Regions from separate parts of the Actinomadura sediminis genome, predicted to be linked through region 1. Evidence: riboswitches for the same ligand, from Rfam matches in the RefSeq annotation. Region 1 holds a riboswitch; the other holds the start of a gene.

Region 1 (4,411 bases):
TCAGCGCCACCGCCTTCGCGGCGATCACGTGCTCCAGCGGCCCGCCCTGCATGCCGGGGAACACCGCCGAGTTGATCTTCTTGCCGTACTCCTCGCGGGACAGGATCAGCCCGCCGCGCGGCCCGCCCAGCGTCTTGTGCGTCGTCGTCGTGACGATGTCCGCGTGCGGGACGGGCGAGGGGTGCAGGCCCGCCGCGACGAGGCCCGCGAAGTGCGCCATGTCGACCATGAGCAGGGCCCCGACGGAGTCGGCGATCTCCCGGAACGCCGCGAAGTCGAGCTGCCGCGGGTACGCCGACCAGCCCGCCACGATCATCTTCGGCCGGTGCTCGGCGGCCAGCGAGGCCACCTCGTCCATGTCGACCCGGCCGTCGTCCGCGCGCACGTGGTAGGGCACCACGTTCAGCACCTTGCCGGAGTAGTTCAGCCGCATCCCGTGGGTGAGGTGCCCGCCGTGCGCGAGGTCCAGCCCGAGGATCGTGTCGCCGTGCTGAAGCAGCGCGAAGTACACGGCCGTGTTGGCCTGCGCGCCGCTGTGCGGCTGGACGTTCGCGTGCTCGGCGCCGAACAGCTCCGTGGCGCGGTCGATCGCGAGCTGCTCGGTGACGTCCACGTACTCGCAGCCGCCGTAGTACCGGCGCCCCGGGTAGCCCTCGGCGTACTTGTTGGTGAGGACCGACCCCTGCGCCTCCAGCACCGACGTCGGCGCGAAGTTCTCCGACGCGATCATCTCCAGCGTCGACTGCTGGCGCCGCAGCTCGGCGCCGACGGCCTCGGCGACCTGCGGGTCGGCCTCGGCCAGCGAAGCGTAGAGCGACACCGTCACGCCTCCTCGACGAGCTTGTCGTAGGCGGCCGAGTCCAGCAGGTCGCCCGGCTCCTCGGAGATGCGCACCTTGAAGATCCAGCCCTCCCCGTACGGGTCGTCGTTGATCACGCTCGGCTCGTCCACCACGCTCGTGTTGATCGCCGTGATCTCGCCGCTGACCGGGGAGTACAGGTCGCTGACCGACTTGGTCGACTCCACCTCGCCGCAGGGCTCGCCCGCCTCGACGGTGTCGCCCTCGGACGGCTGCAGCTCGAGGTAGACGATCTCACCGAGGGCCTCGGCGGCGTGGGCCGTGATCCCGACCGTGACGATGCCGTCCTCGGGCGCCTGCCCGGCGCTGTCGAGGCCGGCCACCCACTCGTGCTCCTCGCTGTAGCGGAGCTGCTCCGGAACGCTCACGTTGTTGCTCTCTCTTTCAAGGACGCTTGTAGAACGGCAGGGCGACCACGTCGACCGGTTCGGTCCGGCCGCGGACGTCCACGGCCAGATCGGACTCCTCGACACCGGTGTCGAGGTACGCCATGGCGATCGGCTTGCCCAGTGTGGGCGACGGCGCGCCGCTCGTCACGACGCCGCACGGAGCGCCGTCGGACGTGACGACCGCATACCCCTTGCGGGGCGCGCGACGCCCCCGCGCCACCAGTCCCACGAGCCTACGGCCCGCGGGGGTCTGCGCCTGCGCCGCCAGGGCGTTCTTCCCGACGAAATCGACGGGCTTGTCCAGTTTGACGACACGGCCCAGCCCGGCTTCGAACGGGGTGGTCTCGGCCGTCAGCTCGTTGCCGTACAGCGGCATCCCCGCCTCCAGCCGGAGGCTGTCGCGCGCCGCGAGGCCGCACGGGACGACGCCGTCCACGGCCGCCAGCTCCCGCCACAGCCGCTCGGCGTCGCCCGCGTCGACGAACAGCTCGAAGCCGTCCTCGCCCGTGTAGCCGGTGCGGGCGACGAGCGCGTCGACGCCCGCCACCTCGGCCGCCAGCACGGCGTAGTACCTGAGGTCGTCCAGCGGCGCGCCGGTGAAGCGCTCGAGGATCCCCTGCGCGCGCGGGCCCTGGAGCGCGACGAGCGCGTACGCGGCGGACCGGTCCTCGACGGCCGCGTCGAACCCGCGCGCCCGCTCGACGAGCGCGTCGTGGACGACGTCCGCGTTCGCGGCGTTCGCGACGACCATCCACGTCTCGTCCGCGAGCCGGTACACGATCAGATCGTCGAGGACGCCGCCGTCGGGCGCGCAGATCATCGTGTAGCGGGCCTTGCCGACCTTCATCGGCGACAGGTTCCCGACGAGCGCGTGGTCGAGGGCCTCCCCGGCGCCCGGCCCGGCGAGGAAGATCTCCCCCATGTGGGACAGGTCGAACAGCCCGGCGCCGGTGCGGACGGCGCGGTGCTCGGCCGTCTCGCCGGCGTAGCGCAGCGGCATCATGTACCCGGCGAAGTCGACGAGGTGCGCGCCGAGGTCCGTGTGGACGTCGTGCAGCGGCGTTCTCTTCGCGTTGGGATCGGCGGACATCGGTTCGGCTCCTTCGTCACGGGCGCGACGTGGTCCATCGTCCCACTCGCGCACCGGGCGTCTCGGTGCCTCCCCCTCTGTCATCGGCGCCTGAGAGTTTCACCCGCGGCCGGACGTCCGAGCGGACGCCGCGCGCCGCGGGCTTTCACCTTCGGCGGGGGACCGGGGTCCCCGCTTTCCAGAGGTCGCCTGGCCCGTGCGGTCCATGGGCCTGAGAGGTTCCGGGGAGGATTTGCTCCTTCGGCGTCCCGGGCCGGCTGCCGGGGACTCTCCCGCACGGGATGAACGGCTTTCGCGTCAGGCTAGCAGCGGCGTCGCCGCCTCGACCAGCCCCGGGGCCGGCCGGCGGGCGGGTCGGTGGAGAACTTCCTCGCGCACGCCCCCATCGCCTTCCCGACCCGCGCTGTCCGCTCCCAGGGGCGGATTCCCGGGGCATCCGGACGGCCCGCCGCATGACGTACGCTGAGTTGGTTCCTGGAGATCACCCCGCCGGGCGGGGGTGCGGACGACCGGAGGGCGTGACGCATGGGCTGGCTGGCCGGCGTACTGATCCTTTTCTTCGGCCTGATGGCGTCCATCGCCCTGCACGAACTGGGACACTTCTCCTTCGCCAAGCTGTTCAAGGTGCGCACCACCCAGTTCATGGTCGGTTTCGGCCCCACGCTGTGGTCCCGGCGCAAGGGCGAGACCGAGTACGGCATCAAGTGGATCCCGCTCGGCGGCTACATCCGGATGATCGGGATGCTCCCGCCCCGCAAGGGCGACAAGCCCGGCCAGATCCGGCAGATCAGCACCGGCCCGTGGCAGGGACTGATCGAGTCGGCGCGCGGCGCGGCCCTGGAGGAGGTCCGGCCCGGCGACGAGGACCGCGTCTTCTACGTCAAGCCCTGGTGGCAGAAGCTGCTGATCATGTTCGGCGGGCCCGCGATGAACCTGCTGCTCGCGGTGGTGTTCTTCGGGATCCTGATCATGGGCCTCGGCACGTACGTGAGCAAGCCCGTCATCCATCAGGTCTCCGACTGCATCATCCCGACGAGCCAGGCCGCGGAGGTCGACACCTGCCCCGCCGACGCCACGCCCACCCCGGCGCGGCAGGCCGGGCTGCAGGCCGGCGACCGCGTGGTCTCCTTCGGCGGCACTCGCATCGAGGACTACGAGCAGCTCCAGCTGCTGATCCGCGACTCGGCGAACAAGACCGTCCCGGTGATGATCGAGCGCGACGGCGAGAGCATGCGGCTGGACGTCCCGATCACGCAGAACCGGTTGCAGAGCCTGGACGACCCGGACAAGGTCGTCACCGTCGGCTTCCTCGGCATCACCCCCGTCCGCGAGCTCGAACGGCAGGGGCCCGGGGCCGTCGCCGAGCACATGACCGACCTCACCGGCCGGACCGTCGAGGCGCTGCTCCACATGCCGCAGAAGATGGTCGGCGTGTGGGAGGCGGCGTTCGGCGGCGAGGAACGCGACCCGAACGGGCCGGTCGGCGTCGTCGGCGTCAGCCGGTTCGGCGGCGAGGTCGCCGCGTCCGACGCGCTCACCGGGCAGGAGAAGGTCTCCTACTTCGTCATGCTGCTCGGTTCGCTGAACCTCGCGGTCGGGCTGTTCAACCTCGTCCCGCTGCTCCCGCTGGACGGCGGCCACATCGCCGGCGCCCTGCTGGAGGCGGTCAAGAAGTTCTTCGCGAAGATCTTCCGCAGGCCCGACCCCGGCTACGTGGACATCGCCAAGGCGCTGCCCGTCACGTACGCGATGGCGATCGTGCTGATCGTCATGGGCGGCCTGCTGATCTACGCCGACCTGGTGAACCCGATCCGGCTCATGTGACGCCGCCGCCCGGCCCGTCCGGTTCGACGTCCGGGAGCACGCCGGTCGCGAGGAACGTCTCCAGCGCCGCCATGTACGGCGCGATGTCGAGCCCCTGCGTGCGCAGCCACGCGTCCGAACCGTACGTCCCCGTGTAGCGCTCGCCGCCGTCGCAGATCAGCGTCACCACGCTGCCGCGCTCCCCCCGCGCCCGCATCTCCGCGATCAGCCGCACCACGCCCCACATGTTCGTGCCCGTCGAACCGCCCA
Region 2 (4,411 bases), on a different contig from region 1:
GCGACTCCTGCTCCAGCGACCGGCGCAGCGACCGCAGCGTCCGCCCGGCCGTGCTGCGGCGCAGCCGCAGCATCCGCCACAGCCGGTACGGCAGCCCGGCGGTCTGCTGGTCGCGGTCCAGGACCCGCAGCTCCAGATGCCAGGCGCCGTGCGCGCCGCCGGGCGGCAGCGGGACCGCGTCCCCCTCGGCGGACGCCGGGGACAGCACGACGCCGTAGCGGCGCGCGTCCTCGCCGCCGTCCGCGGGATCGTCGAGCCGCGCCGCCCGCCGCGGGCACAGCCCCAGCCGCTCCAGCGCCGTCACCACCGTCATGCCCGTCGGTCGCGGGTTCGGGGTGCCGACCGCGTACAGGGTGCCGTGCCCGATCGCGCGGCCCAGGAAGTACGTCGCCGCGAGCGCCGACACCGAGGCGTAGGCGGCGGTCAGGCCGGTCAGCGCGGCCAGTCCGATCATGGACCAGGTGGCGGTCTGCCAGCGGGTCCGCCCGGCCATCCCGACCACGCTGACGAACGCGATCACGGGCGCGATGTCGGTGTGCACCGGGGCCGTGTCGGTGCCGCCCCAGATCAGCGAGTCCAGCACGCCGCCGGGCGCGGCCTGCACCACCAGGTCGTCCAGGGTGATCGTGACGGCGAACGCGATCATCGCGGCGAGCAGCGCGATGGCGACCCGCATGCCGTCCTTGTGGAACAGCCGCTCGACGGCGAACGCGATGGGCACGGCCAGCACGCCGAAGCTCGACGCCAGGGTGGCCAGCGCCAGCAGGAGCTCGGGCGCGTGGGCGGTGCCCTCGGCGATGTCGGTCTGGATGCCGTGCGTGGTCTGCTGCGCGAACGACACCAGCAGCATCACCACGGCGAGCCCGGCGCAGGACACCCCGAACCGGATGGCGTCGGACGGGCGGCGGATGCGGTCCGGCTGCGCGGGCTCGTCGACGGGCACGCCCGCGGAGGCGCCTCGCCTCGGGCGCACCGCGCCATCCTGCGTCTGCGTCACCCGTCGCCGTCCCGGCCGTCCGTCATCGTGATCAGCGTCCCAGAACGGGCCGCGCCCGGTCGAGCGGCGGACCCCCGTCCGGCCGTCGCTCCGTCCACCCGTCGCCCCTCGTCGTCCGTCCCGTCGCGTCCCCGGCGGGACGGTCATATCGTACTGTCCGGGGTACTCGCCGGTACGGCGCCGTCGCCGAGGTCACGGCGGTGAACGTCCCGTTACGGGGCCGGGACGATCGCCGGGCGCCGCGGTTGGGTAGGGTTTGTCCCGGACAGGCCGTCGACCCTGTGCGGGAGAGACCTCACGCAGCCGGCGTGGGGCGCCGAAGGGGCAACCTCCCCGGAACCTCTCAGGCAAAAGGACCGCTCGGGCGAGGCACCTCTGGAAAGCAGGCGTCGATCCCGGCGGATCGGGAACGGCGGCTCACCGAAGGGGAAACCCCGTGCGCGGGTGAAGCTCTCAGGTGCCGATGACAGAGGGGGAGACCGGCCGTCGGCCCGCGCGCCGGCGGTGGACCTGAGCGACCGCAGCTGCCAGGAGGCTCCTCCATGACCGCCCAGTTCTTCGCCCCCGTGGCCGCGCCGCAGCATCCCCGCGCCGCGTTCGCCGACCGGCACATCGGGCCGTCCGCGGCCGACCGCGACCGGATGCTGGCCGCCATCGGCTACTCGGGCGCGAAGGCGCTGATCGACGAGGCGGTCCCCGCCGCGATCCGCACCGCCCGCCCGCTCGACCTGCCGCCCGCGCTGAGCGAGACCGCCGCGCTCGACCGGCTCCGCGAGCTGGCCGCCCGCAACACCGTCCTCACCTCCATGATCGGCCTCGGCTACCACGGGACGATCACGCCGGGCGTGATCATGCGGAACGTCCTGGAGAACCCCGGCTGGTACACCGCGTACACCCCGTACCAGCCGGAGATCTCGCAGGGGCGCCTGGAGGCGCTGCTGAACTTCCAGACCGCCGTCGCCGACCTGACCGGGCTGCCGGTCGCGAACGCGTCCATGCTGGACGAGGGCACCGCCGCCGCCGAGGCGATGGCGCTCGCGCACCGGGCGTCCCGGCGCAAGGAGCCCGGCCGGTTCCTCGTGGACGCCGACGCGCTGCCGCAGACGATCGAGGTCGTCCGCACCCGGGCCGTCCCGCTCGGGATCGAGGTCGTGGTCGCCGACGTGTCCGGCGGGCTGCCCGACGGCGACTTCTTCGGCGTGCTGCTGCAGTACCCGGGCGCGTCCGGCGCCGTCCGCGACCTGGCGCCGCTGTCCGCGCAGGCGCACGAGCGGGGCGCGACGGTCGTCGTGGCCGCCGACCTGCTCGCGCTGACGCTGCTGCGCCCGCCGGGGGAGTCGGGCGCCGACATCGCCGTCGGGTCCGCGCAGCGGTTCGGCGTCCCGTACGGCTTCGGCGGCCCGCACGCCGGGTACATGTCGGTCGGCGACGACCTGCGGCGGCAGCTGCCGGGACGGCTCGTCGGCGTGTCCGTCGACGTCGACGGGGCGCCCGCCTACCGGCTCGCCCTGCAGACCCGCGAGCAGCACATCCGCCGCGAGAAGGCCACCAGCAACATCTGCACCGCGCAGGTCCTGCTCGCCGTGATGGCGAGCATGTACGCCGTCTACCACGGTCCCGAGGGGCTCGCCGCGATCGCGCAGCGCGCGCACCGCCGGGCCGCCGAGATCGCCGACGGTCTCCGCCGCGGCGGCGTCGAGGTCGTGCACGGCGCGTTCTTCGACACGGTCCTCGCCCGCGTCCCAGGCCGTGCCGCCGAGGTCGTCGCCGCGGCCCGCGAGCGCGGCGTCAACCTGCGGCAGGACGGTCCCGACCGGGTCGGCGTCGCCTGCGACGAGACGACGCTGCCCGAGCACGTCACCGCCGTCCTCGAGGCGTTCGGGGTCCCCGCCGGGGACGCCGGCGAGGTCGCCGGCGCGATCCCCGCCGACCTGCGCCGCGAGAGCCCCTACCTGACGCACCCGGTCTTCCACGCGCACCGCTCCGAGACCGCGATGCTGCGCTACCTGCGCCGCCTCCAGGACAAGGACATCGCCCTCGACCGGTCGATGATCCCGCTCGGCTCCTGCACGATGAAGCTCAACGCGACCGCCGAGATGGAGCCGATCACCTGGCCGGAGTTCGCGAACGTCCACCCGTTCGCCCCCGTCGACCAGGCCGCCGGCTACGTCGAGCTGATCGGGGAGCTGGAGGCGAACCTCGCCGAGATCACCGGGTACGCGAAGGTGTCGGTGCAGCCGAACGCCGGGTCGCAGGGCGAGCTGGCCGGGCTGCTCGCCATCCGCGGCTACCACGCGTCGCGCGGCGAGGAGCACCGCGACGTCTGCCTGATCCCGTCGTCCGCGCACGGCACCAACGCCGCGAGCGCCGTCATGGCCGGGATGCGCGTCGTCGTCGTCAAGTGCGACGAGGGCGGCAACGTGGCCCTGGACGACCTGCACGCCAAGATCGGCCGGCACGGCGACCGGCTCGCCGCGATCATGGTGACGTACCCGTCCACGCACGGCGTGTTCGAGGAGACGATCACCGAGGTGTGCGAGGCCGTGCACGCGGCGGGCGGCCAGGTGTACGTGGACGGCGCCAACCTCAACGCCCTCGTCGGGCTCGCCCGCCCCGGCGAGTTCGGCTCGGACGTCTCGCACCTCAACCTGCACAAGACGTTCTGCATCCCGCACGGCGGCGGCGGGCCGGGCGTCGGCCCGATCGGCGTCCGCGAGCACCTCGCGCCGTTCCTGCCGAACCATCCGCTGCGCCCGGAGGCCGGCCCGTCCGGCACGGGCGTCGGCCCGATCTCGGCGGCGCCGTGGGGCTCGGCGGGCATCCTGCCGATCTCGTGGGCGTACATCGCGATGATGGGCCCGGACGGGCTGCGCGCTGCCACCGAGGGCGCGATCATCGCCGCGAACTACCTCGCCGCGCGCCTCGCCCCGCACTACCCGATCCTCTACACGGGACGGAACGGCCTCGTCGCGCACGAGTGCATCGCCGACCTCCGCAAGATCACCAAGGAGACCGGGGTCACCGCCGAGGACGTCGCCAAGCGGCTCATCGACTACGGCTTCCACGCCCCGACCCTGTCGTTCCCGGTCGCCGGCACCCTGATGATCGAGCCGACCGAGAGCGAGGACCTCGCCGAGCTCGACCGGTTCTGCGACGCGATGATCGAGATCCGGCGGGAGATCCAGCGGGTCGCCGACGGCGGCTACGACCGCGAGGACAACCCGCTGAAGAACGCCCCGCACACCGCCGCGCAGCTCATCGCCGACGGCTGGAAGCACCCGTACACCCGGGAAGAGGCCGCGTACCCGCTGCCGGCGCTGCGCGAGGGCAAGTACTGGCCGCCCGTCCGCCGCATCGACCAGGCGTACGGCGACCGCAACCTCGTGTGCTCCTGCCCGCCGCCCGAGGAGTTCG

The links. A riboswitch is a leader RNA that binds a small molecule or an ion and turns the genes downstream of it on or off. The one in region 1 is predicted to bind glycine.
Region 2: linked by a shared signal. The riboswitch ahead of gcvP (aminomethyl-transferring glycine dehydrogenase) and the one ahead of gcvT (glycine cleavage system aminomethyltransferase GcvT) in region 1 are both predicted to bind glycine.

The regions. Positions count from the first base shown of each region.
Region 1 covers NZ_JBHTJA010000015.1:97,697-102,107, forward strand. The annotation lists gene ACFQ11_RS11340 (serine hydroxymethyltransferase) at 1-826, opposite strand, end outside; gene gcvH (glycine cleavage system protein GcvH) at 823-1,227, opposite strand; gene gcvT (glycine cleavage system aminomethyltransferase GcvT) at 1,244-2,338, opposite strand; glycine riboswitch at 2,413-2,523, opposite strand; glycine riboswitch at 2,528-2,623, opposite strand; gene ACFQ11_RS11355 (M50 family metallopeptidase) at 2,864-4,162, shown strand; gene cds1 (L-cysteine desulfhydrase Cds1) at 4,155-4,411, opposite strand, start outside.
Region 2 covers NZ_JBHTJA010000077.1:21,717-26,127, reverse strand. The annotation lists gene ACFQ11_RS27790 (lysylphosphatidylglycerol synthase domain-containing protein) at 1-973, opposite strand, end outside; glycine riboswitch at 1,272-1,366, shown strand; glycine riboswitch at 1,367-1,477, shown strand; gene gcvP (aminomethyl-transferring glycine dehydrogenase) at 1,540-4,411, shown strand, end outside.